One region of the Shewanella sp. FDAARGOS_354 genome, then DNA from elsewhere that is predicted to be linked to it. Evidence: predicted binding sites of a transcription regulator. Region 1 holds the regulator's gene; each other region holds the start of a gene.
What was found. The regulator MetJ, encoded in region 1, represses methionine synthesis genes. The targets are predictions, from matches to a motif close to TAGACGTCTAGACGTCTA.
Positions count from the first base shown of each region.

Region 2: thrA (bifunctional aspartate kinase/homoserine dehydrogenase I) is a predicted target of MetJ. The motif match lies at 4,681-4,698, and genes of this name have one in related genera.
Region 3: serA (phosphoglycerate dehydrogenase) is a predicted target of MetJ. The motif match lies at 2,411-2,428, and genes of this name have one in related genera.
Region 4: metK (methionine adenosyltransferase) is a predicted target of MetJ. The motif match lies at 3,326-3,343, and genes of this name have one in related genera.

Region 1 covers NZ_CP022089.2:4,301,644-4,309,063, reverse strand. Annotated here, with positions in the region: gene metB (cystathionine gamma-synthase) at 1-952, opposite strand, end outside; gene metJ (met regulon transcriptional regulator MetJ) at 1,175-1,489, shown strand; gene CEQ32_RS19430 (sulfite exporter TauE/SafE family protein) at 1,597-2,340, shown strand; gene nrfD (NrfD/PsrC family molybdoenzyme membrane anchor subunit) at 2,515-3,459, opposite strand; gene CEQ32_RS19420 (4Fe-4S dicluster domain-containing protein) at 3,462-4,028, opposite strand; gene phsA (thiosulfate reductase PhsA) at 4,041-6,323, opposite strand; gene CEQ32_RS19410 (pentapeptide repeat-containing protein) at 6,812-7,420, opposite strand, start outside.
Region 2 covers NZ_CP022089.2:4,906,513-4,913,932, forward strand. Annotated here, with positions in the region: gene CEQ32_RS22040 (cytochrome b/b6 domain-containing protein) at 1-469, shown strand, start outside; gene CEQ32_RS22045 (IS4-like element ISUnCu8 family transposase) at 618-2,000, shown strand; gene CEQ32_RS22050 (c-type cytochrome) at 2,049-2,498, opposite strand; gene trpR (trp operon repressor) at 2,688-2,963, shown strand; gene CEQ32_RS22060 (hypothetical protein) at 2,995-3,372, opposite strand; gene slyD (peptidylprolyl isomerase) at 3,565-4,227, opposite strand; gene thrA (bifunctional aspartate kinase/homoserine dehydrogenase I) at 4,871-7,339, shown strand; gene thrB (homoserine kinase) at 7,336-7,420, shown strand, end outside.
Region 3 covers NZ_CP022089.2:2,688,321-2,695,740, forward strand. Annotated here, with positions in the region: gene CEQ32_RS12160 (IS1634-like element ISShes12 family transposase) at 1-772, shown strand, start outside; gene CEQ32_RS12165 (helix-turn-helix transcriptional regulator) at 769-1,389, opposite strand; gene CEQ32_RS12170 (DUF2238 domain-containing protein) at 1,754-2,362, opposite strand; gene serA (phosphoglycerate dehydrogenase) at 2,519-3,748, shown strand; gene ygfZ (tRNA-modifying protein YgfZ) at 3,884-4,837, shown strand; gene CEQ32_RS12185 (two-component system response regulator) at 4,893-5,909, opposite strand; partial or broken gene CEQ32_RS12190 (response regulator) at 5,970-7,420, opposite strand, start outside.
Region 4 covers NZ_CP022089.2:2,612,284-2,619,703, reverse strand. Annotated here, with positions in the region: gene CEQ32_RS11830 (IS4-like element IS10A family transposase) at 1-862, opposite strand, end outside; gene CEQ32_RS11825 (EAL domain-containing protein) at 949-1,212, shown strand; gene CEQ32_RS11820 (hypothetical protein) at 1,205-1,546, shown strand; gene CEQ32_RS11815 (hypothetical protein) at 1,553-2,002, opposite strand; gene metK (methionine adenosyltransferase) at 2,132-3,283, opposite strand; gene tkt (transketolase) at 3,760-5,754, shown strand; gene epd (erythrose-4-phosphate dehydrogenase) at 5,883-6,899, shown strand; gene CEQ32_RS11795 (phosphoglycerate kinase) at 7,032-7,420, shown strand, end outside.

The DNA.
Region 1 (7,420 bases):
ACGCATCTAAAAAGGCGACCACTTCGGCCTCGCCGCCCTTAAGCTCAAAACTCAGCATAGCGCCAAAACCTTTTTGTTGCTTGGCGGCAATGGCATGGCCGGGATGATCCGCAAGACCTGGGTAATACACTTTACTCACGACGGGGCTGTTACTCAGTAACTCCACAATCCGCTCGGCATTACTTTGGTGCTCACGAATGCGCACAGCTAAAGTACGCAGGCCGCGCAGGGTTTGATAACTGTCAAAGGCAGAACCGGTTAAGCCTAAGGTGTTCGACCACCAATGTAAGGTCTCACCGAGTTGAGGGTCTTTGGCGATCACCGCGCCGCCCACCACATCGCTATGGCCATTAATGTATTTAGTGGTGGAGTGGATAACGATATCGGCGCCGAGCAATAGCGGTTGCTGCAAAATCGGCGAGAGGAAAGTGTTGTCCACTATCACTAACGCACCTACGGCGTGGCTTGCCTTGGCAATAGCTTCGATATCAACCACCCGCAGTAATGGGTTGGATGGGGTTTCAATCCACACCATTTTAGGCTGCTGGGCAATCGCTTGCTCAAGTGCTTGGCTGTCGGTTTGATCGACCACCAGCAGTTTAAATTGGCCTTTTTTCGCGAGGTTGGTGAATAAACGGTAAGAGCCACCGTAGCAATCGTGGGGCACCACCAGTAAATCATCTGGGCCCAGTAAAGTGGTCACTAAGGTAATGGCGGCCATGCCAGTGCAGGTCACCACACCGGTTGCGCCTTTTTCCAGCTTAGCTAAGGCATCGCCTAAGATGCTGCGGGTAGGATTGCCGGAACGGCTGTAATCAAATTCGCGAGGATTTTTATGACCATCGAAGGCGTAATTCGTCGACAGGTAAATTGGCGGCACCACGGCGCCATATTGAGTATCGCTTTCGATACCCTGACGCACTGCCAATGTGGCTAATTGACGCTCGGTCACTAATTTGCCTGCGGTCATCGGGAACTCCTAAGTTCGCAAAGAGATGTCTGGACGTCTAAATGTACCTAAGCCCAGTGGCATCGTCAATAGGCGTTAAGACGCTTAGACGTCTAAACATAAAGAAATCTGTTTGCAATCGCTAAGAAATAGTAGCAATAATTTGACTGTAATCTGTAAGGGTTTAAAATCTGCCCCGAATTTAGCGTTATAACAGGTGAGTCAATGACTGAATGGAATGGGGAATACATCAGCCCCTATGCTGAACATGGCAAGAAGAATGAACAAGTAAAGAAAATTACTGTGTCTATTCCGCTCAAAGTGCTAAAAGTCCTCACGGATGAACGTACGCGTCGTCAGGTCAACAACCTGCGCCACGCAACGAATAGCGAACTGTTGTGCGAAGCATTTTTGCATGCCTACACCGGCCAGCCTCTGCCTGATGATGCCGATCTGTCGAAAGAGTGCCCAGACAGCATCCCCGCTGAAGCGAAGCGGTTGATGGACGAAATGGGGATCGAGTGGGAAGACATGGAATAACGCTTAAGCGTCCATAATCCTGCCGTAACTAATTATTAGGGATCGTTAATGCTCATCAGGCGTGGTGGGTTAAAGTAACGATCCCTATTTTGTTTTGATGGAATCCTATGTTCTCCTTGATCGATCCACAAACGCTTGCCATCGCGTCTGTGATTGTGTTTTTAGGTGCCCTCACCCAGAGTCTAATTGGGTTTGGCTTAGCCGTGGTCGCCAGCCCGCTGCTGTATATCGTCGATCCCCAATTAGTGCCTGCCCCCGTGATTGTGATGGGATTTTCCATCGCGCTACTCACCCTATTGCGTGAACGCGGCCATTTAGAATTCAATGGCTTGCAATACGCGCTCATCGGTCGAGTGCCCGGTGGCTTTATCGGTGCTAGCCTATTACTGTTTGCGCCGCAGCCGATTCTTGGTCTGGCGATTGCCGCGATTGTGACGGTTGCCGTGGTGCTCAGTTTGTATAAATTCAGCCTGCCGGTGAACAAAGCGACGCTATTTGGCGCGGGAATCGTCTCGGGGATCTTTGGCAATATCGCCGCCATTGGTGGCCCTCCGATGGCGATTTTATTGGCGGGTAAGGATGCTTCGCAGTTTCGCGCGGCGTTATCGGCCTTCTTTATCTTTAGTTCGACCATTGCCTTGGCGATTCTTGGGGTGACGGGCCTACTCGAAATCAAGCACTTTTGGCTGTCGCTAATGCTATTGCCCTCGGTCTTTTTAGGCTATCTCGTGGCGGGCAAACTGGTGGGAAATGTGGATAAACATAAGACCAAGATGGCGACCTTAGCCCTCTGCGCTATCAGCGCCTTAGTGCTCACGGTCAAATCAGTGATTGAGTTATTACCGCAATAACCTCCTGCCAATTGCAGTCAATCGCAGCCATAAAAAAGCACCGTTTAACGGTGCTTTTTGCTTGCAGGGATGCGTGTTGTAACCCATTTGAGTATCACTTAATCGCATTAAAGTAATACTCATATTTGTTGCGCTAGTTTGAATGCCATGGGTTAGAGCATTCGCTAACATCACTTAGCTCAGGTAACTTTGGCCCGCATACACAATAAAGTGTCTTAGCGCGAGCACGCCGGTTAAACTGGCACAGGCCACCATAATCATTGCGCCCTTAGTGTGGCGAGTCGCTGCGGGAAGCAGCATAAACAGCAATGGCACACCAAAGCCAATCCCCACGACACCAATCCAGAATACGCTTGCCCACACGCCAGAGGTGAGTGATGCCAGCGCCGCAGCCGCCGCACCGCCCTTAAAGTACAAGGCGCAGAACAACATAAACAGGAACATGATTTCGATGGCCATCACTGGCAGCTCTAAGCCATGCATTTTAGCTAAGGTCTTGTCGTGGCTATCGGTTTTGAACATCACCAGCGCCAGCACCGCATTGGCCGCCGCACCCGCTGATAAACCAGATACCAAGAACAGTGCAGGCAATACCGCAGTATTTAGCATCGGATAGGCATTCATCGCCGAGATTAAGAAGCCAGTGTAAGCGCCCACACCAATGGCGAGGACAAACAATAGCACTTCAATCAGCTTTCTAAAGGGCATCAGCAGCTTAGCGATAGGCGCGAGGAAACCTAAGCCCCACTTGGGCAAATCGTCACGCAGTACTAAAATCGCGTAGGCAAATGCCAAGGGTGAGTAAGCCAGCAGCGCTAATACCCCAATCGCCATAACGGACTGGAAGTTGTAGTTAATTAAAATCAACCAGAAGTGGAAAGGCTTAGTTAAATCAAACACTAAACAAGCTAAGCCTAAGCTGATTGCCACAGGGCCAATAATCGCCGCGGCCTTGAGGATATTGCTCTCAACTTGTGTTTGTTCTTGATTGAACCAACGCAAACCAATGCCAATCAGCAAACTTCCGGCGGATAAACCCGCCATAAACAAATACACGGCGATGACCCAGTGCCAAGTGACGGGATCATATTGCGCCATATCGCCCCAAGTATTGTTCATAATCAAATCCCCCCTCTTTTGGTAGGAACGCGATATACCCTAGGTTTAGTGCCTAAATGGGTCTTATCTTGGTAAGTGATCTTAGTGTTGAGCAGTGTGGCCACTTCACTTTGTGGATCGTTAGCATCGCCAAACACCAAGGCATCGGTCGGGCACACAGTCACACAGGCAGGCTCTTCACCCCGGGCCAAACGCGTGTCCTTACAGAAATTACACTTGTCAGCCACTTTGGTTTCGGGATTCATAAAACGCACTTTGTAGGGACACGCCGCCACGCAGTACATACAACCCACACACTTGTCGCCGTGGATGGAGACAATGCCATCTTCGCCCACATAGGCCGCGCCCGTTGGACACACCTTCACACAGGGCGCATCTTCACATTGCTGACACGACACTCTGTGGTACTTAAAGTGCAGATGAGGCATTTCGCCATAAGGCCCTTCGACTCTCACCTGCAAACGGGTCACCCCTTCTGGTACGCCGTTTTCACTGCGGCAAGCCACGTTACAGGCTTGGCAGCCGATGCACTTGTTCTCATCGTGCACCATCACATATCTTTTCGTCATTTGAGCCTCCAATTAGCGTTTTGCCAGCGTGACGCCAGTGGTGTGTACCGTCATGCCACACACAGATGCGGTAACGTGGGGCAGTAAGTTTCCGCAGTGGATACCTTTGCCTGTCGCTCTAACCAACTCTTTGTTTTTAGAGCCAAAGCCCATATAAGCAAACACGGTATCGGGGCGAATGCCCGGGGTGACTAACGCATGACCTTCCTCTGTACCTACGCTGCTGGTTAAGCGGATAGGGTCGCCATTGCTGATACCTAATTTGCTCGCGGTATCTGGGTGAACCCATACAGCGTTATCCGACATCAAATTTGCCAGCATGGGCACATTGTGGGTCGCGCCATTGGTATGCACCGCCACCTTACCTTGGATAAAGTAGAGTTCATTTGGCTTTTTAAGCTGCACTTCGCGGAATTTAATGACGCCGCGTCCTGGCGCCATGGCTTCAACCTTGGCGGAGGTCAATTCAATCTTGCCGCTTGGGGTTTTAAAGCTGAGTAAACTGCCGTAGGTGCCGTCTTCATCCGCAGGTTTGGCATTGGCATAGGCCTTGGTAAATTCGGCGACCATTTTAGGTTCACGCAACATAATCGGCTTACCGAAGCTGACAAAACCTTCGTCTTTGATCCGGCGCAGCAGCTCTGTGTCGCGGTTTACCTGCAATAGTTGCAGGGTCTCCATGTTTTCCCATGGATAGAATTCACTCAACCCTAGCTTATGGCCGATATCTTTAAAGATTTGCCATGAAGGACGAGTATCACCTAAGGTTTCGACTACCCGTTGGCGCACATAGTAGGCAGGGTTTTTACCGGACTTGTCAGCGATTTCCTCATCGCGCTCAAGGTAGGTAGACTCAGGTAGAATCACGTCGGCATAGGCCGCGGTTTCACTGATATACACATCGCACACTGCAACAAAGTCGAGCTTTTTCAAGGCTTCGACCACACGCGCTCTGTCGGTCATGGTTTGCATTGGGTTAGTACGGGACATCACCCAGCCATGTAACTGATAAGGCACCGCGCTTAAGGTCGCATCGAGGACGGTTTGATAAACCCCGCCCGCTGACCACATCATGGCGTACTGTTCTTCCACTTGGTCGATACGTTTTGCCTCAGGCTTTGGCATATCTTTTACGCCGGGCTTACCCAGCACGGGGGCCACATTTTCACCGGCGAGCTTGTTATAATCGCCAGGCTTTTGACCCAGGTAGATCCCGCCCTTACGCTCGATGTTACCAATCAAGATGTTGGCAGCGTAAAGCGCGCGGCGCATTTCAAACTCTTCGGTGGTAAAGGTGGCTCTGTGACCAAAATCCACCACCGCATGGGGCGCTTTAGCCGCATATTCACGGGCAATACGGCGAATATCTTTGGCGGGCACATCGGAGATCGTTTCGGCCCACTCAGGGGTATAGGCTTTTACTTCGGCGGCAAAGGTGTCAAAGCCTTCGACATAACGCTCAACAAAGGCCTTGTCGTAAAGATTTTCTTCAATCAAGACATGACATAACGCTAAAGCGACCGCTACGTCGGTGCCGGGACGGATTGCATACCACTCATCGGCTTTGTCGGCGACGATAGAGAATCTTGGCTCAAACACCACCAACTTAGCGCCTTTATCCATTTGCGCTGCCATCATGCCACGGGTTTCGGACATGTTGATGCCTTCGTACAGGTTATGGCCGAAGTTAATGATGTATTTTGAGTTACTTAAATCGCGTTTCACCTTAGTGCCAAACATGGCCTTGGCGGCAATTTCATAACCACCTGGGCAAGTAGATGCATGGGTAAAGGTATTTGGGCTGCCAAACGCTGTGGCGAGATGGAATAAGTGTTTTTCTTGCGAACCGGATTTAGAGGAAAACGCCACCGCCTCAGGGCCGTGAGCTTGCTTGATTTTAGTAAGATTATCGGCAATCAGTTGATAGGCTTCATCCCAACTGATTTCCGCCCATTTACCCTCGCCACGCTCGCCAACCCGTTTTAGCGGTTTAACAATCCGCTGTGGATCGTACAGCAAACTATGGCCAGCACCACCACGGGCACAGACTTTACCGCCAAAAGCTTTAGCTGCCTTGTTACCGCTAATGAAGACGTTTTTACCTTCAATCACCCGCGCTGAAATCGGGCAGCGGGTTGAACACATCTCACAGATACTGGCAATTTCTTTGCCCATGCCCTTTAGCTGCTTACTCTCTAATGCCGCTAAGCTGCCCGGCAATAAGCTAGCTAATGCACATGTTGCACCGCTGGCCCCTGCGCCCTTTAAAAAGGTTCGCCTATTAAGCTCAATCATGGTTACCTCCATCACACTCATCCACCCTTATGCACCAATTGGCACACGCAAACTTAGGCTTTGGGTCACCACTGCGGTGAAACACTAAATTTGCTCACAGGTTTTTAGTTATTAATGCCAATGCCCTAAGACGCGCTGGCATTTTGCTGTTCCAGAGTGATTGTTATCCCGAAAGAGGTAGGCGGCTATTGTGGTAAACCACATAGGCAAGTTTGGTGTGATCTATGGCAACTAAAAGTTAAAATTGTTCTAAAAATTCGTGAATAAGATCAATAGTGTTGATTGGCCATATCGATGCGTACGCTTGAGGTGTTTTTACAATACGCACCACAATAAAAAGTTATCAAAAAACCTAAAAGCAATTTTAAAAACAATAAGTTAAAAAGTGATACCGCGATATCGCTGTCACAATAAACCCGTTCATTTAAAAGGATAAAATGCCAGCACCTATTAGCGCGAACAGGTGCTGATATGAGGTTGGTATAAGGTCAATCCACCAAGGTAATATCTAAGCCATTTAATAGCCGAATCGCTTCATCGCGGCTAAACTTGGCACCTTTAATTTTGTTGTTAAAAATATCAATGTCGTAATCGGTTGCCTCGGAGAAATCCGCCTCCATTAACTCGGTACGGCCAAATAAGCTGTGGCGAAAATCGCTGTAACTAAAGTTAGCGCGATTAAACTTGCCCTCACGAAAATCTACATCCTGCGCCTTACAGCCCTCAAGTACCATTTCATCGAGCTTAAGGCCCATAAAAGAGCAGTCGTTTAAGATGCAGGTTCTAAAGCTAAAAGGTGCCGCAAAGGATAATCTCGGCCAAGCGGCACGGGTCCAGTCTATGCCGACCAACTTACATTCTTCAAAACTCACACCGTTAAATTGGCTTAAGGGCACCTTGAGCAGGCTTAAATTACAACCCACAAAGCGGCACTCGATAAACTTGCAGTTACGGAATGTGCTGTCGCTAAATTGGCAATCGTGGAACTCGCATTCTTCAAACTCAAGGTCCTGCCACTGGGTTTGGCATTCGGCTAAGGCGATAAATTGCTTCGAGAAAAAATACCGCCCTTCGGAGGCGGCGCGCGCCATCATCGG
Region 2 (7,420 bases), 600 kb from region 1:
CCCTAGGGTTGTGTTTGAGTATTTAAACGAAGTTCGATCAAAGGGCGTGTCTGTGGTATTAGGACATAATCCGATGGGCGGTTATATGGTAATTGTGTTGATTGCCATTATTAGCTTACAGCTAATTACTGGACTGTTTGCTACGGATGATGTGTTTACCGAAGGTCCGCTATACAGCTATGTGAGTGCTGATACGGGTTCGTTTCTCACTTGGTTACATAAGATGAATTTTAACCTGATCTTAGCCTTAACTGCCGTGCATGTGTTGGCAGTTATTGTGCACGCGCTTAAAGGTGACAAGTTAGTAGGTGCGATGGTTAGCGGTTACAAGCGTGTATCTAAGCTTGAATACGCAAAGTTAGAGTCTCAGTTGATTTTTAAATCACTGTGGCTGGCATTAATCCTGCTGTTAATCATCGCAGGGGTTGTATTTACTTATTTGATGTGGCCTGTAGTGCAAGTGCTTTAGCGGATGCTCAGGAGTAAAAAGCCTGCATATTGCCTGTCTCTCATACACAAATCCCTGAACAATGCTCAGGGATTTTTTTTGAACTCATTCCCCGCATTGTGATCAGATCGTCTAGGGCTAAATATTCGAGGCGATTATGATGAAGATGATGGATCCAGAGCAGTGGGCGCAATGTCAATTTGGGCACGCAAACCTCAACGACCCAAGACGTACACAAAGACTTGTTTCACTGGCTACCTCAATTACCCAACAACCCGGAGTTGCCGTGTCCAAACTTCCCTTATCCCCCGCTGAGATGGAAGGGGCCTACCGATTTATCCGCAATGAGAATATTCAAGCCAGTGATATTGCTGAAGCGGGTTTTCAAGCCACCGCGCAGCAAGCTCGAGAGCATGACATCTTGTTAGCACTAGAGGATACCACCTCGCTGACTTACAAGCATGACAGTGTCAGGGAGGAGTTAGGTCATACCAATCAAGGGGATAAAAACCGTGCCATTCTGGCGCATTCTATCTTGCTGTTTTCACCGCAAAGCCAGCAAGTCGTTGGGCTGATTGAGCAACAGCGTTGGACGCGGGATATCACTAAGCGCGGGCAACGCCGCCAACATGCTACTCGCCCTTACGAGGAAAAAGAGAGCTACAAATGGGAACAAGCCTCCGCCAATATGTCTGCCCGTTTAGGCGAGCATATCAACAAGGTGATTTCCGTCTGTGACCGTGAGGCTGATTTGTTTGAATATCTGACCTATAAAACCCAGCACCAACAGCGCTTTGTCGTCCGCTCGATGCAGAGTCGATGCATTCAAGAGCATGCACACAAACTCTATGACTACTCGAACACATTACCGCTTGCAGCGACGAAATCTCTCCTCATTCCTCAGAAAGGCGGAAGGAAAGCCCGGGCGGTGACGCTGGAAATGAGATATGCCCGAGTGACCCTCAAAGCTCCAGCCAACAAACGCACTCAGGCAGACATCCCTCTGTATTACGTCAGTGTCGTAGAGCAAAGTCATCGTGAAGAAAAACTGGCATGGCACTTACTCACCTCAGAACCTATCACATGCTCGAAGGAGGCACTGGAGGTTGTCGGCTATTACGAGCGCCGTTGGTTGATTGAAGATTACCACAAGGTATGGAAAAGCAGTGGCACCGCGGTGGAAGAGCTGAGAATGCAGTGCCGTGAGAATCTGGAGCGTATGAGTGTGATACTGGCTTTTATCGCCACACGCTTACTCCAGCTTCGCTTTATGAAGGTATCCAAAGCGGAAGTGGCAGCACAATGTTGTGAAACGCTATTGGGTCAGAAAGCGTGGAAATTACTTTGGCTGAAAATGGAGGGACGTCCGTTACCTCAACAGGCACCCGATATGCAGTGGGCGTACGAGCGTCTGGCCAGATTAGGGGGTTGGAAAGATACCAAGCGGACAGGTCGAGCTTGTGTAGAGGTATTGTGGGAAGGATGGTTTAGGTTACAAACCATCCTTGAGGGTTACGAATTGGCCATGTCTCTCAATCACGAAGACTTGTGATCAAGAGACAGGCTAAATGCTGGCTTTTTACAAGAGATTACGAGAACATTAATCTTTTTTGTAAACGTCATGGCAGCCTTTACAGCTCTTGCCAGTATCCATAAAGGCTTGCTTGATTTCAGCTTGGTCACCTTTTTGAGCAACAGTCGCTAAAATTGCAGCATTTTCTTGGAAGGTTTTCATCTTAGTGTCAAAGTCAGCCTTGTCTTGCCATACTTTGGCTAGGGCTTCGGTATCGCCTTTATCTGAACCTTCAATAAAACCTTCGAAAGGGATGTGTGAAAGCGCAGCGACATTTTTTGCGCGCATCGCAAAGGTTTCAGCATCGAAAGGCTTTTTACCTTTCATCATGGCGCCCATATCACCAAAGTTATAAGCAATTAAGCTGAATCCAGATTGGCGATATTGAATCGCATCTTTTGCATCTTCAAAATTGTGTGCTTGAGCAGTTGAAGCCAATAAGGTACCGGCAACGAGAGTTAGGAGTAATTTTTTCATCGTATTCTCACAAATTAGCGTCGAAGTGTGACATTGCTCTGCTATTGTACACAAATTAACTCAATGTACTAGAAGCAAATTTGTCAGTTTTTGTCTAGATAAGAGGGATAAACGTAACAAGTTATTTGCCGGTAGAGTAAATCTGCTAAACTGCCGTTGTAATGCTTAAACAATACTTATGGGGCGATTATGCGAGCCAATTGGGACTTAGTATTAGAAAAAATTTTGAGCCATGGGAATTATGAAGAGCTGTCGGTATTGTTTCATTTATTGCTGACCGAGGAAGAGCGCAGCGCTATTGCCGGTCGGCTAAAAGTCTTCCAGCTATTGCTAAATGGAGAAATGAGCCAGAGACAAATTGCTGCCGAGTATCAGGTGAGTATTGCGACTATTACCCGTTGTTCAAACTATTTAAAGAATATGGAACCCAGCCATAGGGATAAAATCCAACAGCTTATCAGTTAATTATTTGGGCTCCATTGGACTAGATATTTGATTAAAACTGGGGAGTTGTCGGTATTTTATGTCGGCGGTGGATGGAGCGTCTAACGAGAATATAAAAACTATAACTGACTAACATAATGGCCAGCAAAGGATAAAGATTTTTAGGGAAAAATTTAAAAATAGCTAAGGCAGAAAAGAGATAAATAAAAGGCAATAAATCGTAAATTGTCTTAGGTAGATATCCAGATTTTCGACGTTTTACAGGATCGGTTCGGCGATTTTGAGAACGTAAATTGTAAATTCTGGCGCCCAAAACAAACACAACAAGAGCTGCAATCAGCGCATAATCAGGTTCTAGCAGCATAAAGCTTAAACAGCCTAGTACCATATAGCCAAAGGGTAAAACTTCATATACTGGTTTTGCTAACATATGCACTCCGTTGCGTGATGTTTATATCGATTTGAAAATATTGTTTTTTTAGCTGAAAATGCTGTTTGATTTTAAACTTCCCTATTTACCTGCTGATTATAATCATTTGGCGATAAAAAAAGCACCTCCTTATTTAAGGAAGTGCTTTTTTATCAGCTCCTCTGGGAGGGCTATTAGGCTTGTGAACCTACATTAGCCGCGGCAGCCGCAGCCACCGTTGCCATCACATCCCGCTTTAGGTGTGTCACAAGCTTCGTGATCATGGTCATGGTGGTGATGCCCATGGTCATCAGAACCCCCGCAGCAGCCACCAACATCATGACCTGAGCCACCACAGCATCCGCCGCCATGGTCATGTTCATGGCTGTGTCCATGACTGCCACATCCGCCGTGTGCATGAATATGTCCATGGGCAATTTCTTCAGCTGTCGCTTCACGTACATCGATGACTTCAATGCTAAAGCTGAGTGCTTGGCCTGCTAATGGATGGTTGCCATCAACAATCACAACATCATCTTTAACTTCGATGACTTGAACTGGACGCTGGCCCATTTCGGTTTCTGCAATAAAGCGCATACCTGGCACGATGTCTTCGATATCACCGAATGCTTCTAATGGTACTGCCTGGCGAAGGCCATCATGGTACGGACCATAGGCCTCTTCGGCACTGATTGTCACGTCCAGTTTTTCGCCCTTAATTTTACCTTCTAATGCGGCTTCTAATCCTGGGATTAGGTTTTCTGTACCATGCAGATACAACATTGGTTCGGCATCAAAAGAGTCTTCTAAAAGTCTGCCTTCTTGATCTGATAAACGGTAATGAATGGTTACCGCGCTGTGTTGGGTGATCTTCATATCGCCTCCGGTTCGGAATGTGCGCGCATAATAACGCGCTTTTAGGGTGCTGGCGATAATTTGAAGTTGCTTATGTTAGATATCGCACAGCTTTTTGTGAGTTCGATTTACTGAGATTAAGGACGATACAAAAGATGAATTGTGGTTTTTTATGAGTTGCCCTTTGTTATGTGTGGAAACAGACTGAAATGCTTTAATTTTCGAATGATGAAAAAATATCATTATAAATTATTTATTTTTTAATAGGTTAAATTGAGTGTAATTGTCTGGCATTACGTTTACGTAAACAGTTTTGTATTGATGAAAACGTATTTTTAGCCTATGAAAACTTGATATTTATTAATCTTGAATCACTAATTTACTCAAGTGAAAGATTTGTGCATAAATAATCCAGTTTGGGGGTTGACAAGGTTAGGTGAAAAAGGCAATTCTGTTTAACATCACATTGACATAGATAAGTCTAAACGTATGCATAGCCTTGGTTTCGTAGTAATTACCATTATTACAACCACCACTACAACCAGAGTGGGGGCGGGCTGATACACCCTAAAGAATTTTAACGACGAGCCCGCTTCCCACAAAGAAGCGGGCTTTTTTGTTTTTAGCTTATGTTTCTTAGTCGGGCGCGGTACAGGAGATCAAGATGAAAGTGATGAAATTTGGTGGTACCTCGCTTGCAAATTGGCAGCGATTTTCAATGGCGGCGGATATTGTTGCCAAGGCAGCGAAAGCTGAGCCGGTCGCGACAGTGCTCTCTGCGCCTGCAACAGTGACAAACGCTCTGCTAGAAATGGTCGATGTGGCGGTGAAAGGGGAAGATTATTCACCAGTCATTCAACACGTTGAGCGGGTGTTTACCTCGCTCTATCAGGATGCGGTTAGTTCTGGACTCTCTAGTAGCCAGAGCGAAGTGCTGTTCGCCGGACTAAGCGCGCAGCTAGCACGTTGGCAGGACAGATTACGCGGTATTACGCTGTTGCAGGAATGCCCTGACGGGGTGCGCGCCGAGATCGTGGTTGCGGGTGAGCGTTTGTCTGCTGCGTTGATGGAGCAAGTCATGCTGGCAAAAGGCATTACTTCGGCGCAGCTAGACCCACGTGAACTATTTTTAGGCCGTGGTCGTCCGCTAGAATCCGTGGTCGATATTGCCGTCAGCAAACCGCGATTTAAAAATCTTGCCCTCGATGAGAAGCGGGTTTGGGTGATGCCCGGCTTTACCGCCGCCGATGAAGACGGCAAGGTTGTGACCTTAGGCCGTAACGGTTCTGATTACTCTGCTGCCGTGCTGGCCGCTTGTTTAGATGCTTCAAGCTGCGAGATTTGGACCGACGTTGACGGCGTATATAATACCGATCCTCGGGTGGTCGTCGATGCTAAGTTGCTATCGCAGTTAAGTTATCAGGAGGCGATGGAGCTGTCTTACTTTGGGGCTAAGGTGCTGCATCCTAAAACTATTGCGCCTATCGCCCAGTTCCACATCCCCTGTTATATCAAAAACAGCTTTAATCCCGATGCGCCCGGCACTCTGGTATCGAATCAGGCCGATCAGAGCGGCTTGCAGGTTAAAGCCATTTCTAATCTGGATAATCAAACCATGTTTGATGTATCAGGCCCTGGCATGAAAGGCATGGTCGGCATGGCGAGCCGCACACTGGCAGCGATTTCCCGTAGCGGTGTTTCTGTGTCACTCATCACCCAGAGCTCTTGCGAATACAGCATCAGTTTTTGTGTGGCGACCAGCGAGTCCGCCAAGGTGAAATCGGCGCTTGAGCAAGAGTTTGAGTTAGAAATCAAAAGTGACTTACTCGAGCCAATCGAAATGCGCCATGACTTGGCAATCGTCTCCTTGATCGGTGATGGAATGCGTACCCATAAAGGTGTGGCGGCGCGGTTCTTCCAAGCGTTAGCCCAGGCGAGTGTGAATATTATCGCGATTGCCCAAGGCTCTTCTGAACGTTCTATTTCAACAGTGATCGAACAGCGAAAGACCAAACATGCGGTTGCCGCCTGTCATCAGGGCTTTTTCGATGTGCAGCAGTATTTAGATGTGTTTTTAGTGGGGTGTGGTAACGTTGGCGCAGGCTTACTGGAGCAAATCAAACATCAGGCGAGCGTGCTAAAAGAGCAGCACATTAGCATCCGTGTCTGCGGTATTGTCAATTCAAGCAAAATGTTACTCGATAGTGCGGGTATTGATTTAAACAATTGGCAAAACCTGCTTGCCGATAGCCAGCAGCCAAGCGATATACCTGCGCTATTGGCGTGGGTGAAAGAGCAACAGTTATTAAACCCTGTGCTGGTGGATTGTACTTCAAGCGATCAAGTATCGAACCAGTATTTAGAGGTGATGAACGCGGGCATGCACGTGGTGACGCCGAATAAAAAGGCTAACACTCGCGATTACGCCTATTACCAAGCTTTGCGTCAAACAGCATTAAAGCAACGTCGGCAGTTTCTGTATGAGACCAACGTGGGCGCAGGATTACCCGTTATCGATAACTTGAAAAAACTGTTATTCGCCGGTGATAAATTGCACAAGTTTAATGGCATTTTGTCAGGCTCCTTATCCTTTATCTTCGGTAAACTTGATGAGGGGATGTCACTTTCTGAGGCGACTAAACTGGCGCGGGAAAAATGCTTTACTGAACCTGATCCTCGCGATGATTTAAGTGGCATGGATGTGGCGCGTAAGGTACTGATTTTGGCCCGTGAAGTGGGTTTGAAACTTGAACTAAATGATATTGTTGTCGACTCAGTCTTACCCGTAGGTTTTGATGATTCAGGCGATGTGGAAAGTTTTATGGCGCGTTTACCCGAGGCTGATGCGGCGATTGCGGCGCGAGTGGCTGAGGCGAAAGCGCAGGGTAAAGTGCTGCGTTATGTGGGGCAGATTGAAGAAGGCGCGTGCTATGTGCGTATCACCGAAGTCGATGCTACCGATCCACTTTATAGCGTAAAAGGCGGTGAAAATGCCTTGGCATTCTACAGCCGTTATTATCAGCCGATTCCCTTTGTGCTACGTGGTTATGGTGCGGGCACAGAAGTGACTGCGGCAGGTGCCTTTGCCGATGTATTAAGAACCTTAAATTGGACTCGTGAGGTGAGTGTATGAGTTTGACCGTTTACGCTCCCGCCTCTATGGGTAATGTGGGTGTGGGCTTTGATTTATTGGGCGCGGCACTTGCCCCCATCG
Region 3 (7,420 bases), 1.6 Mb from region 1:
CGCGCAGCGTTGGTTGCTGGTGCGCAGCGAACAGGCCAGCCACCGTGAGCAGCAAACATTAGCCAAAAACCTACTGAAAGACAGCACGCGTGAACTGAAAGCCTTCAACAAATTATGTGCCCAGCGTTTTGCCTGCGAGACCGATGCGCAGGCTGAATTAGCCCGTTTTGCTGTCAGCTTAAATCTGCTGCAACTAGAAGCAGAAGTCGTGAGTGAACCTATCTATGCAGGGCGCGGAAGGCCCCAAAAGGGTGAAATGCCGGTGAACTACCAATTTCACATCAAGGGGTTAGCCGCAAGTAGCTTGGCGCGGGTGGCTGAGGCGCGCAACCAGACAGGGGTGTTCATCCTCGCGACCAATGATCACAGTGAAACGCTCACCATGGCTGAGCTGTTGGCTACCTATAAAGCCCAGCAGAATGTCGAGCGTGGTTTTAGGTTTCTGAAAAGTCCCGAATTTTTAACCTCCTCGTTATATCTTAAAAAACCGGAACGTATCGAAGCGTTGCTGATGGTGATGACCTGTAGCCTGATGATTTATGCGGCGCTGGAGCACCGGATCCGGCAGGGCTTAGTAGAGCAGAACCGGAGTGTGGCGGACATGAAAAAGAAACCCACGCAAAAACCGACTGCGCGGTGGATTTTTTTACGCTTTGGCGGGGTGCACGAGTACCAGTTGGGAGAGGCGCCACCTCAAGTCACAGGACTCACAGTGGACCAGCAGATCATTCTCGACGTGTTAGGCGAACGGTATCGGCAAATTTATTCCTAAATCAGGTGCGGAAAGTCGGTTTTACGGAAAATCGATGAAATATGCGCCTTTACCGTGTGCTCACTGATGCAAAGACGATGGGCAATTTCCTTATTTCTCGCGCCGCTGGAAACGAATTGAATGATGGTTCTTTCTCTAGAGGTAAGAGCTTGCAGCATGGCCACAGTGTCGGCAGGCATATCATGTTGTCCATCCAACTTTTGCACCACGCGACGAAACATCTTACTGAGCAAAGTTCTATCGTACCAAAGCTCATCGGCAACCATTTTACGCAATCCGGTCAACATCAAATCCATACGCTGGTCAGTAAACAGTAGTCCGCGTATGCCAAGCAGCATAGCTGACTCTTGATCTAAGGAATTGCGCTCAACTTGATACAGAGCCACAGGAATATGGGGGACAAGACGAGATGCCAGCAAAGGGATCCCTTTATTATCTAAGGCCGCACCTTTCTGGGCGATTAAACAAAAGCTGCGATGCCCTTTTTCTAAATCTAACTCTAACGCTGAGGCATGTTTAACGATCCGTGTTTTCAATCCGATAGATTCAGCAAGTATCGCTAAATGGCAAGGCGCCGCCACTTGATGTAAAAATACTAACTCATTGATAGTACCCAATTTACTCTTCTCCCTGAAAAGTATTTCATTATCTTTTTATCCGGCTTAATGAAATCTGCCTAAATCTCAGCGTACATCTCATTAACATAGCCCATTTTGACTAGTTACCGTATGAATGCCATCACCCAAATGTACTAATAACCTCTATTTATATGTAGTAAATTCGACTAAGTTCCTAAATAGTATTTAATTGCTAGCAATTAATACTAAATGAGATGGAGATCACATTCATCTTTATACCTTAGTCTATGAAAACATCAATCGAAAGTTTAAACAAAAAATTAACACCTTAAGATGACATTTTTGGGAATAACAATCCCCTTTGAATCTAATTCAAAGGGGATTGGATGTTCTCAGACTACGATTAGGCTTGAGTCAGGAGTTTAGTGATTTGCTTATCCTGCACACGGGATAAACTGAGTAGCGCCACGATGGCCCCAATTAAGGCTAAAAACATATCCGATTGGGTATCCCACACGTAACCTTGTGTGCCTAAGAATGCCTCAGCACCTTCGCCCGTTGCAGCGGCCACCCACCACTCAATAAGCTCATAAAAGGCACTAAACGCGAGCACAAAACAAGTGACCAAAAAAGCGCACCAAGCGCCGGGTTTGACGGCTTGATTGCGTAACATAATCTCACGGGCCAACATGGCAGGAATAAAGCCTTGAGCGAAATGCCCGACCTTGTCGTAATTGTTACGTTCACTACCCATCCATTGGGCAATGGTGTCAAATAATGGCACTTCAGCATAGGTATAGTGCGCACCGACAAACAGCACACAGCAATGTACAAGTACTAAAAAATACACTATTGGGGTTAGCTCAAAGCGTTTGCGGGTAAAAAATAATAGCGGAACCGCCACTAATGCAGGTAAAGCTTCAAGCCACCAAGTGAAAGTATCAGCAGGTTTTATCGCCGACCAGACTAATACTGAGAGGTAAATACCGCACCAAGCGATTTTATTATTCAATGTTTCTTCCTCTTATGCGATATTGTTCTAATTTTAGAATATTAACTTTAGCCATCTAGCCCTCCACAGTGAGCAAAAAAAGTGCTACTTTGATGAGCCAAGGTTGTCAGCATAACATACAAGAACCACTTCAATTAATTAGAGGGTACCCATATCATGGCGAAACATTCGCTTGACAAGGATAAGATCAAAATCCTGTTGTTGGAAGGCGTCCACCAATCTGCGGTAGATGTGTTTGAACGCGCGGGATACACCAATATTGAGTATCACAAAGCCTCGTTAGGTGATGAAGCCCTGCACGAATCCATCAAAGATGCTCATTTTGTTGGTATTCGTTCCCGTACCCAACTCACCGCCGATGTATTAAAACGTGCCGAAAAATTAATTGCGATTGGTTGTTTCTGTATCGGCACTAACCAAGTGGATCTAGCGACCGCCGAATCCCTCGGTATCCCCGTTTTTAACGCACCATTCTCTAATACCCGCAGCGTAGCTGAACTGGTATTAGGCGAAATTATTATGCTGATGCGCGGTATTCCTGAACGTAACGCTATCGCCCATCGTGGTGGTTGGATGAAAACTGCCGCAGGCAGTTACGAAGTCCGTGGCAAAACTTTAGGCGTGATAGGCTATGGCCATATTGGAACTCAGCTGGGGATCCTGGCAGAAACCTTAGGCATGCGTGTGGTGTTCTTCGATATCGAAGACAAATTGCCATTGGGTAATGCCCAGCAAATCCATTCAATGGAGCAATTGCTGGCACAGTCCGATGTAGTAAGCTTGCACGTGCCTGAAACGCCGCAAACCAAAGACATGATAAGTACTGCCGAATTCGCCGCTATGCGTAAAGGCAGCATCTTTATCAACGCTTCCCGCGGTACTGTGGTCGATATCGATGCGCTTACGGTTGCACTCAAAGAGCGTCACCTTGCGGGCGCGGCGATTGACGTTTTCCCCATTGAGCCACAATCGAATGATGATGAATTTATCAGCCCATTACGCGGTTTAGATAATGTGCTACTCACGCCACATGTGGGTGGTAGCACCGCCGAAGCACAGGAAAATATCGGTATCGAAGTGGCAGGCAAATTAGCCAAATACTCAGATAACGGTTCAACCGTATCGGCGGTTAACTTCCCTGAAGTGTCTCTGCCAATGCATAAAGGTACCTCTCGCCTACTGCATATCCACCAAAACCGTCCAGGCGTGCTGATCAAAATCAACAAAGCCTTCTCTGAAAAAGGCATTAACATTGCCGCTCAGTATCTGCAAACCACGGCAGAAATCGGTTATGTGGTAATGGAAGTCGACACCCACCAAGCAGAAGAAGCCTTGGTTGAGCTTAAAGCCATTGAAGGCACACTGCGTACTCGCGTGTTGTTCTAACGCCTAAACCGCTTAGGTTTGCCCCCATCTAAGGCGCACATTTCATTTAAGATATGTGCGCCTTATGCTTTTGAGGCCAGAGGAATTCCGCTACAATCAAGCCTCTTGCATCGCCTTCATTTTCAGGATCTCGCTATGACTATTGCAGTTTCGACACCCAATTGGGATCTGGACGCCTCCACGCCTCCACTTATGCTCGCCAACTTATCCCACCTAGGCCTTATCAAAGTGGTTGGCGAACAGGGCCGCAGTTTTATCCATGGCCAAGTGACCACAGATATCAGCTCACTTGAAGCCAACCAATGGCGCTGGGGCGCACATTGTGATCCTAAGGGAAAGATGCTGGCTAGCTTCCGCACCTTTGCCATCCAAGATGCGCTGTTGATGTTGATGCCAAAGGACACTATTGCAGTGGATCTGCCACAACTGCAAAAATATGCGGTATTTAGTAAAGCGACCCTGACCAATGCCTCTGATGAGTGGACATTACTCGGTGTGGCGGGTGAACAGGCTAAACAATTTGTCAGCCAACACTACGGTGAAGTCACTCAGGAACTCACTCTCATCGAGCATGGCGCCATTTTAAAAGATGCGGATCGATTTATATTGGTTCTACAACCACAAGCCGCAAGTGCCCTCATTGCCGAGCATACAGTATTTGATGCCAGCGCTTGGCAAGCATTAGAAATTGCTGCGGGTTATCCCAATCTAGCGCCAAGCCATGCTAATCAGTACGTACCGCAGATGTGTAACCTACAGGCTATCAACGGGATCAGCTTTAACAAAGGCTGCTACATGGGTCAAGAAACTGTGGCTCGGATGAAATACCGTGGTGGTAACAAGCGTGCGCTCTATATTCTTCAAGGCACCACTTCCTTAAATATCAATTTGGAAACTGGTATCGAGATAGAATTGGAAGACGGTTATCGCAAGGGTGGACAAATCATTGAATTTGTTCAACGTGGTAATCAAGTGCTGCTCAGCGCCGTGCTCGCCAACGATACCGAGAGTGACGCCAAACTGCGTTTCGCTGATGACGAGCAATCTAGCTTACGTATTCAAGCATTGCCCTACTCGCTCGAAGACTAGTTTCTCGCTGATAAGCGAATCGTATTGAAAAAGGCGCCCTAGGCGCCTTTTGCTTTTAATGCTCGAAATAAGTATCTCGAATCGCCACCACCTCGGGCAAGATTTGCTTAAATTCGGCCACCAGCTTAGGGTCAAAGTGTTGCCCTGCTTGGCTTTCGAGTAACTCGAGCGTGGCCTCTATTGTCCAAGGCTCCTTGTAAGGACGGCGCGAAGTCAGCGCGTCAAAGACGTCCGCTATCGCCACAATCCGACCTTCGATCGGAATATTTTCCCCAGACAAGCCATTAGGATAACCCGAACCATCCCATTTCTCATGGTGGGTTAAGGCGATACGCCGCGCCATTTGCAGCAGTGGGTCGCCATGCTCACCAATGATCTCAGCACCAATGGCGGCATGTTGCTGCATGATTTTCCACTCTTCGGCATCGAGCTTACCCGGCTTTTTCAGTACCGCATCGGGCGTGCCGATTTTGCCAATGTCATGCATAGGCGCCGCGTTATACAACAACTCACAGAAGGTGCTCGGTAAACCTAGTTTGATAGCGAGCAGCCGCGCATAATGGCTCATACGCACAACGTGCAGACCCGTTTCGTTGTCTTTGTATTCGGCGGCGCGACCTAAACGGCGAATGATTTCAAAGCGGGTTTCTTCTAACTCTTGGGTACGTTCTTTAACTTGTTGCTCTAGCAAGCGTTTTTGATCGTACAGCGCGAGATGAGTTTTGACTCGCGCCTTCACCACGGGAGCGCTGACTGGTTTGGTAATGTAGTCAACCGCACCTAAGGCAAAGCCCTGTGCTTCATCGGCAACCTCAGATAATGCCGTCACAAAAATCACAGGGATGTGGCAAGTTAAGGGCTCCTGTTTAAGCTGCTTACAGACTTCATAACCATTCATGCCGGGCATCATGACATCGAGTAAAATTAAATCAGGTAGTGTTTTGGCTACAAGGGCTAGCGCCCTTGGTCCATCAATCGCGACTTTGACCTTATAGTCATCACCGAGTATGCCCACCAAAATATCGATATTTTCTGGAGTATCATCGACGACTAATATTGTTGCCTTATCCATCAACACATTCACCTTTCCAGTGGCTTTATCAATGATCAATACTGCGCATAATTGACCGTTTTACGTTAAGTCTACAAGTACTTCATCAATCAACTCGACGGCCTCATCGAATTGATATTGATTAATCATTGTTAGCGCTGGACTCAACTGCTGCCATAACTGCGCACTCACTTGCGGTTTAAGTGCATCCATTTGGGCGACTGCATCGGAATCCGCTTCTTCTAAACTTTGGCGTAATCGCGTTAAGGCCTCAATGAGGGCTTCTGGTGGTAAATGCTCCGCCGTCGGCCCACTAGATTCTTCAAACTCAGGTTTAACTTTTTCAATTGCTTGGCAAATCGATGCCACTAACGTTTGGATTTGGTCCAACTCCGCTTGGAACTCAGTATTTTCACTTAAGTGAAGTTCCAATTGCCGAGCCAATTCCGCAAGCGTTGTGGAACTTAAATTGCCCGCAAGTCCCTTAAGCGTATGGGCCATTCGCACCGCATCCTCACGTTTATTGCTGGCAACGGCCTTGTTGATTTGCTCGACAACATTACGTTGGCTAGTAACAAAACGATCAAAGATCCTTTGGTAAAGGCGCGTGGAGTTTTGCACTAACTGCAAGCCTCTATCAATATCAAGCTCTGGGTGTTCAGGCCATTTCACGACAGAATCAACATCAATATTCACAGGCTTGGGTGAATCATTAATAAGCTCTAGAGGCGGTAACGGTGCACCTAAATATTTTAGGAGGGTTTGATACAGTAAGTTAACCTCTATCGGCTTGGCGATATGATCATTCATTCCCGCTCTTAAACACATTTCCTTGTCGCCAGCCATGGCATTGGCGGTCATTGCTATCACAGGTAACTGTGCTAACTCGGGCCTTTGTCTCAGTGCTTTTGTTGCCTGATAACCATCCATCACTGGCATTTGACAATCCATCAATACCAAATCAAAACTCTGTTGAGCTAACTTATCCAACGCAATTTGGCCGTTGGTGGCAATGGATAAAATAATCCCCACTTGCTCTAAAAATTCGGTCGCCACCTCAAGGTTCATTTCGTTATCTTCGACTAACAGAATACGCTTACCTTTAAGGGGCAATAATAACTCAGGCGCAATACTGTCTTGATGGCGCCTGACGGGTAGGAACCCTGCGCGACCAAGTGCGTTCATAATGCCATCAAGCAATCTTGATGCGCTGATAGGTTTACTGATGTAGCCCGCTAACCCAAGTTGCTCGATTTGGGTCAAGAAATCTTGATTCGCATGGGCTGATACCATCAAGATCCGCGGCGCTTTTTTTGCCCGTTGCAGGATTTGTTTTGCGGTTTCGAGCCCATCAAGATGTGGCATTTTCCAATCAATCAATGCCACAGCATAATCCTGCTGACTGCACCGCATCACCGCCTCGTCGCCAGAACGCACGGTATCCACTTGAAAGCCCATGCTCTCTAGAGTGGTTCGCATAATGTCCCTTGCGGTGGCATTGTCGTCGGCAACTAATACTGGCATACCTTCAA
Region 4 (7,420 bases), 1.7 Mb from region 1:
GTTTGGCGTACAGGTTTACCAGCTGCTTTGGGCTCCGAGATTCTGGTGGTAAATTGCTGGCTAACACCCAAGGCTCTTTCGCCGATGTTGAGTACGTTTTTGCCGATGGATGGTGGCAATTAGTCCTCGTTGAACGCTGATTTGTACGCCCCTTAGGTTTGCTACGATAAAGCGTGAGATGGCAATTGATAGGGTTAGTTTTGGTCAAGGTCTTACAACCCAGGCTCTTCGCTTGACCGTTGGCCAAGTCATGTGTACTGCGAACTGCACGCCAATTTTCAGCGCCAATATCTGCAAATTGAACTGTACCGCGAATACGGCTTAGCCAAAACCAACCATGCGCCTCAACCTCTTTGTACCAAGGCACTTTGAACCCCGCGTCAGTCACGATGAGAGGGGTAACATGCAAAGGTAAAATCTTGGCTAAGTCCGCTAAAAAACCGTTGTGGGAGGCCTTAGAGCATTGTTCTGATAGGGGATAGGACTTCTCATACAGGGTAATAGAGCGGCCATTGAAGGCTATTGAGGCGCGCAGAGCCATGATGCGTTTATGCTCTCGGATGTCTGACCAATCGACGAGCACAATCGGCATAGGGTTACCAGAACAGATGAGGCGGGCATGCCATTGGTAGACAGCTAACCGTTCTTGATGCAGATGCGTGTTGCCGAGCAAACGATCAATGCGCTTGATGTTGTGCTTGGTTCGGGCCGTGGTTGGTAAATTTCGACCTAACTCAGTCAAGGTCAGTGTCTTACATTCAATCAGTGCCTTAGAGGCCAGCATCAAGCTGTTTAATCGTTTTAGGTGAAGTTCTGGGCAGTATTGGTGTAAAGAATGTTGTAGGATATTGGCTTCGCGCATCTTGTTGTCCAAGTGTAGTTTTTAGCGAAACCATTTGATCATGCAACAAGATGCGCTTCCACTCTAATTTGATGATTTATTTGTAAATCATCAGGGGATTCTTCAGTATTAAGCTAGATCGCAGTATTCTCGCCAATGCCAGTGAGCCTAAAGGTCGTACTTTATATCTGCAAATTTGCAAGCTTTGTAGTAGTTTAGGTTTTAGCTTGACAGCTGAGGGGGTTGAAACCCGTGTTGAAGCCGAGTTTGTAAAAGAAGCTGGTGTTGCTTATGTGCAAGGTTGGTTATATGCCAAGGCAATGCCAGGACCCGATGCTAAAGCCTTTTGGTTGGAGATAAATGGTGAGTAAATCCTTGGTCAATATCTTGTTGGCTAACTATGCCCAGACTAGTTTATCGGCGTGGGACAACCTGCGCGTATTATTATCCGAGTGTGCCTTGCTGCAATGTGAGGCCCGAGGATTTGAAGTCGATTGCGACGATAGTCGCCCCCATTATTGGTTACAGATTGAAGATTGTTGGCTCGATTGCGGCCGCACCAATGCTTACAGTGCGGCTATAGTATGTTTAACGCCCGAGGTCGTTCAAGGTGCAAGGATAATTGGCGAACAAGAGTGTGCACTGTTATCCGCCGCGCAGATAAATCTGCTGTGTATGCAAAACGCCCATTTTGACCATTGTTAATCTGGATCACAGGATTAACCATTTCCCCGTCGGGTAATTTCCTTGATAGCCAAAAGGAAGCCGTCCCTGCAAGTACCAGGCTAAACGTTCTTGTGTGAAGTCGCATAGCGTGACTTCGGCTAACAATAAGGTGGCTAAGGTTTCGGCATCATCTGCGACTAGTGCGCAAATCTCGGCAACGGGCATTATTTTCCACGTTTCCAGATAGGCGGTTTTCGCTATTTGAGCGACGATTTCGCTAGAGACTTGGGGCTTTAATCTGTCGGCTTGTTGATGGTCGCTAACACATAAGCTTTCATAGGGTTCAGTGTAGGGCGGTTCGAAAAAACGGTCGGGATCCCTTTCAAGGCAAGTGGCTATGTCTTCTAGGCTACCTAAGGTGTTGGCCATGGGCTCGTAATGGCCCACTTTGTTCGCCCAAGAACAGGATTGGAGTTGTGCGATTAACGGCTTCATTGAGTCTCTGTCTTTTGCATAGAGTAAAAGCCATCTTGCTGAGAGGAATGGAGTTAGGCAATACATCCTAAGCATAAAAAAACCGCCATTAGGCGGTTTTTTCTTGTAAAAGCATGAGCTTAATGTAGATTACAGACCTGCATCGGCGCGCAGTGCGTCAGCTTTATCCGTCGCTTCCCATGGGAACTCGCTGCGGCCAAAGTGACCATAAGCGGCTGTCGCTTGGTAAATTGGACGAGCTAAGTTCAACATCTCAGTCAGGCCGTATGGACGCAGGTCGAAGTGTTGACGGACTAACTTGATTAAGACTTCTTCAGATACTTTACCCGTACCGAAAGTCTCAACACTGATAGAAGTCGGTTCAGCTACACCGATAGCGTAAGACACTTGGATCTCACAACGGTCTGCCAGACCCGCTGCTACGATGTTTTTCGCAACGTAACGGGCAGCGTAAGCAGCACTACGGTCAACTTTTGATGGGTCTTTACCAGAGAATGCACCACCACCGTGACGCGCCATACCACCGTAGGTATCCACGATGATCTTACGACCGGTTAAACCACAGTCACCCATAGGACCACCGATCACGAAACGGCCAGTTGGGTTAATGAAGTATTTAGTGTCCTTGCTCAGCCATTGTGCTGGCAGAACTGGTTTGATGATGGTTTCCATCACGCCTTCAATCAAATCCGCTTGAGCGATATCAGGGCTGTGTTGGGTAGACAATACGATCGCATCAATACCAACAATCTTGTTGTCTTCGTAGGCGAAGGTCACTTGGCTTTTCGCATCTGGGCGTAACCATGGCAGGGTGCCATTTTTACGCACTTCTGATTGACGCTTCACTAATGCGTGGGCATAAGTAATAGGTGCTGGCATCAGAATGTCAGTCTCGTTGCTGGCATAACCAAACATTAAACCTTGGTCGCCGGCACCTTGCTCTTTTGGATCTGCGCGGTCAACACCCTGGTTGATGTCCGGTGACTGTTTACCAATCGCGTTTAATACGGCGCAAGAATCGGCATCGAAGCCCATATCTGAATGGATATAACCAATTTCACGAACCGTTTTTCGGGTAAGCTCTTCAATATCAACCCAGGCAGAGGTGGTCACTTCGCCACCTACTAATACCATGCCAGTTTTGACATATGTTTCGCACGCAACGCGCGCTTTAGGATCTTGGGCCAGAATCGCGTCTAGCACAGCATCAGAAATCTGATCTGCAATCTTATCGGGATGACCTTCTGAGACCGACTCAGAAGTAAACAAGTGCTTTGCCATAGTAGGAAAATCTCGTCGTTAGCAATCAAACGTGTAGAAGCATCTACATCTAGACGGCTATTTTAGTGGAAATTCATCGCCATGACACCCCCAAAGCTAAATATTTCTGTACTTAGTGAGGTAAATCTCAGCTTTAAAATTTGAACTAAAAAGCGTTTAAGTTAATTAACTTTTTGAAAATTATAATTAAAAACTATAATCACTCTCTGCAAACCGTTGGGTAAACTTGGAATCGTTGCTGTTTTCCCATCACGGACTCTTTAAGGTTAATGACACTGAGTGATTGTCATTGCGAGTTTAGTACGATGTTTTGGCTTGAATAGTTCATCTTTAAGCTATTTTTTTATCGTAAAAAGTCCCATTGGGAGTGCGAAGACAAGATTGTGGTGAATTTTCGTTTGCGTCGCTTCGCTATGTAGGGGAAAATATGCATCCAAATTGCCCGCTAGACCCCCACAAATTAAGCAGGAGAGAGCATGCCTTCCCGTAAAGTACTCGCCAACGCAATCCGTGCGTTAAGTATGGATGCAGTTCAAAAAGCAAACTCAGGCCACCCTGGCGCCCCAATGGGCATGGCAGATATTGCGCAAGTGCTGTGGAATGATTTCCTTAAGCACAATCCGAACAATCCGAAATGGGTAGATAGAGATCGTTTTATCCTCTCTAACGGTCATGGCTCTATGCTGATCTACTCTTTATTACACCTCACGGGCTACGATCTGCCAATGGATGAGCTGAAGCAATTCCGCCAGTTACATTCTAAAACCCCAGGTCACCCAGAATATGGTTACACCCCAGGTGTTGAAACCACCACGGGTCCATTAGGTGCGGGGATCAGCAACGCTGTGGGTATGGCGATTGCAGAAAAAACCTTAGCGGCACAGTTTAACCGTGAAGGTCACGAGATTGTTGACCACTACACATACTGCTTCCTCGGCGATGGCTGCTTGATGGAAGGTATTTCCCACGAAGCGTGTTCTCTGGCTGGTACCTTAGGCCTAGGCAAACTGATCGCATTTTGGGATGACAACGGCATCTCTATCGACGGTCATGTTGAAGGCTGGTTTACCGATGACACGCCAAAACGTTTCGAATCATACGGCTGGCATGTGATTGCTAACGTAGATGGTCACGATAGCGATGCGATTCGCGCGGCTATCGAAGCGGCTAAAGCGGTCACCGACAAACCAACCATGATCTGCTGCAAAACCATTATCGGTTTTGGTTCGCCAAACAAATCTGGCAGCCACGATTGCCACGGCGCGCCATTAGGTGATGCGGAAATCGCCGCGGCCCGTGAATTCTTAGGCTGGCCACATGCGCCATTCGAAATTCCTGCCGACGTATACGCTGGTTGGGATGCTAAAGAAGTGGGAGCAGCCCGTGAAGCGGCATGGAACGATAAGTTTGCCGCTTACGCGAAAGCTTACCCAGAACTGGCTGCTGAATACGAGCGCCGTGTACTGAAAGGTGAATTACCAGCCGATTTCGAAGCCAAAGCACAAGCCTTTATCCAAGAATGCCAAGCCAAAGGCGAAGGTATTGCGAGCCGTAAAGCGTCACAAAACGCGATTGCAGCCTTTGGCGCTATGCTGCCTGAACTGTTAGGCGGCTCAGCAGACTTAGCGGGTTCTAACCTCACCTTGTGGGCAGGTTCTAAAGGGATTCAAGACGATCCAGCGGGTAACTACGTGTACTACGGTGTGCGTGAATTCGGTATGAGCGGCATCATGAACGGTGTGTCTCTGCACGGTGGTTTCATCAACTACGGCGCGACTTTCATGATGTTCATGGAATACGCACGCAACGCTGTACGTATGTCTGCACTGATGGGAATTCAAAACATCTTCGTTTACACCCATGACTCTATCGGTCAAGGTGAAGACGGCCCAACTCACCAACCCGTTGAGCAATTAGCTAACCTGCGTATGACGCCAAACATGGCGGTATGGCGCCCATGTGACGCGGCTGAAACCGCAGTAGCGTGGAAAGCGGCTATCGAACGTCGCCATGCTCCAACATCACTGATCTTCAGCCGTCAAAACCTGAAGGCTCAAGCACGTACTGCTGAGCAATTAGCCAATGTGGCAAAAGGCGCTTACGTACTGCAAGACTGCGCGGGTACACCTGAGTACATTCTGATCGCTACTGGTAGTGAAGTGCAATTGGCGGTAGAAGCTGCTGCGGCCCTGACTGAACAAGGCAAACAAGTTCGCGTGGTATCTATGCCATCAAACACTGAGTTTGATAAGCAAGATGCTGCTTACAAAGAATCTGTACTGCCAAAAGCCGTAACTAAACGTATTGCTATCGAAGCGGCCCATACTGACTTCTGGTACAAGTATGTTGGTTTCGAAGGCACAGTTGTGGGCATGACTACTTTTGGTGAGTCTGCGCCAGGCAACGTGCTGCTGAAGCACTTCGGTTTCACCGTTGAAAATGTGCTGAACGCTGCAAAATCACTAGGCTAATTGTTTAGGTGATGGGATTACCGACAAAAGGTTAAACTTTTGAAAGGTTAATCTGTATAATGCGGCCTGCAATTGTTTGCAGGCCGTTTTTGTATATGCAGTATTGTTAAGAGGAAATAAAGACCTCAATGATCCGAGTCGCAATCAATGGTTATGGTCGTATTGGCCGCTCAATCCTTCGTGCTTTATATGAGTCCGGAAAACGCCAGCAAATCCAAATTGTCGCAATCAATGAGTTGGCTAAGCCTGAAGCCATTGTCCATTTGACCCAGTACGATACTACCCACGGTCGATTTCAGCCCAGAGTCAAATTAGTCGATGATCAGATGCTGATCGGCGATGACGCCATCAAAATTCTCCATGAACCTGATCCAGCCAAGCTACCTTGGCGCGAGATGGACATCGATATCGTCTATGAAGCGACAGGTGCCATTTTAGATCGACAAAGCTGCGAGGCCCATATCCACGCGGGTGCCAAACAAGTCTTAATCAGTCATCCTTCATCGGCCGATGTCGACGGCACAATCGTTTACGGTGTGAATCAAGAATTACTGCGCGCCGAGCATACAGTGGTCTCCAATGCCTCTTGTACCACCAACTGTATCGTGCCTGTGATTGATGTACTGGATAAACACTTTGGTGTGAAAAGCGGCGCGATTACCACCATTCATTCGGCGATGAACGATCAGCAAGTGATTGATGCCTATCATGATGACTTACGCCGCACCCGAGCTGCGGGTCAGTCAATTATCCCTGTTGATACTAAACTTGCCCGTGGTATTGAGCGGATTTTGCCGCACATGAAGGACAAATTTGAGGCGATTTCGGTGCGAGTGCCGACGATTAACGTTACCGCTATCGATCTTTCGGTAACATTAGATAAAACAGTGGATATTGCGACCGTCAATCAAGTGTTAGAATTGGCCGCCAATGGACGATTTAACGGCATCTTAGGCTATACTGACGAGCCGCTGGTATCCTGTGATTTTAACCATGATCCGCGCTCCAGTATTGTCGATGGCACCCAGACTCGGGTGAGCGCAGGGCAGTTGGTTAAACTGTTGCTGTGGTGCGATAACGAGTGGGGCTTTGCCAATCGCATGTTAGATACCAGTTTAGCGATGATTGCAGCTAAACAAAGCTGAAGATAAGAATTGATACCAATGGGTTAAAGCGTAGTGGCCAATTCGACGGGATGTCGAGTGCCGAATCGCCATCTACACTAACCGATTGATGAAAAACCAGTTTGTTTTTTGATTATAAAAGGAAGCGTTACCATGGCAATTATCAATATGTCAGATTTAGATCTCCAAGGTAAGCGAGTGCTTATTCGTGAAGATCTCAATGTGCCTGTCAGCAACGGCGTCGTCACCAGTGATGCACGTCTGCGTGCCTCACTCCCCACTATCGAGTTAGCCCTTGCCAAAGGTGCAGCGGTGATGGTGATGTCTCACTTAGGTCGTCCAACCGAAGGTGAGTACAACAGTGAATTCTCCATGCAACCTGTAGTCGATTACTTGGCCAAAGCCCTGTCTTGCACCGTCCGTTTAGCGACCGACTATTTAGACGGCGTTGAAGTTGCGGTAGGCGAAGTGGTTGTGTTTGAAAACGTTCGCTTTAACAAAGGCGAGAAGAAAAACGATGAAGCGCTGTCAAAGAAAATGGC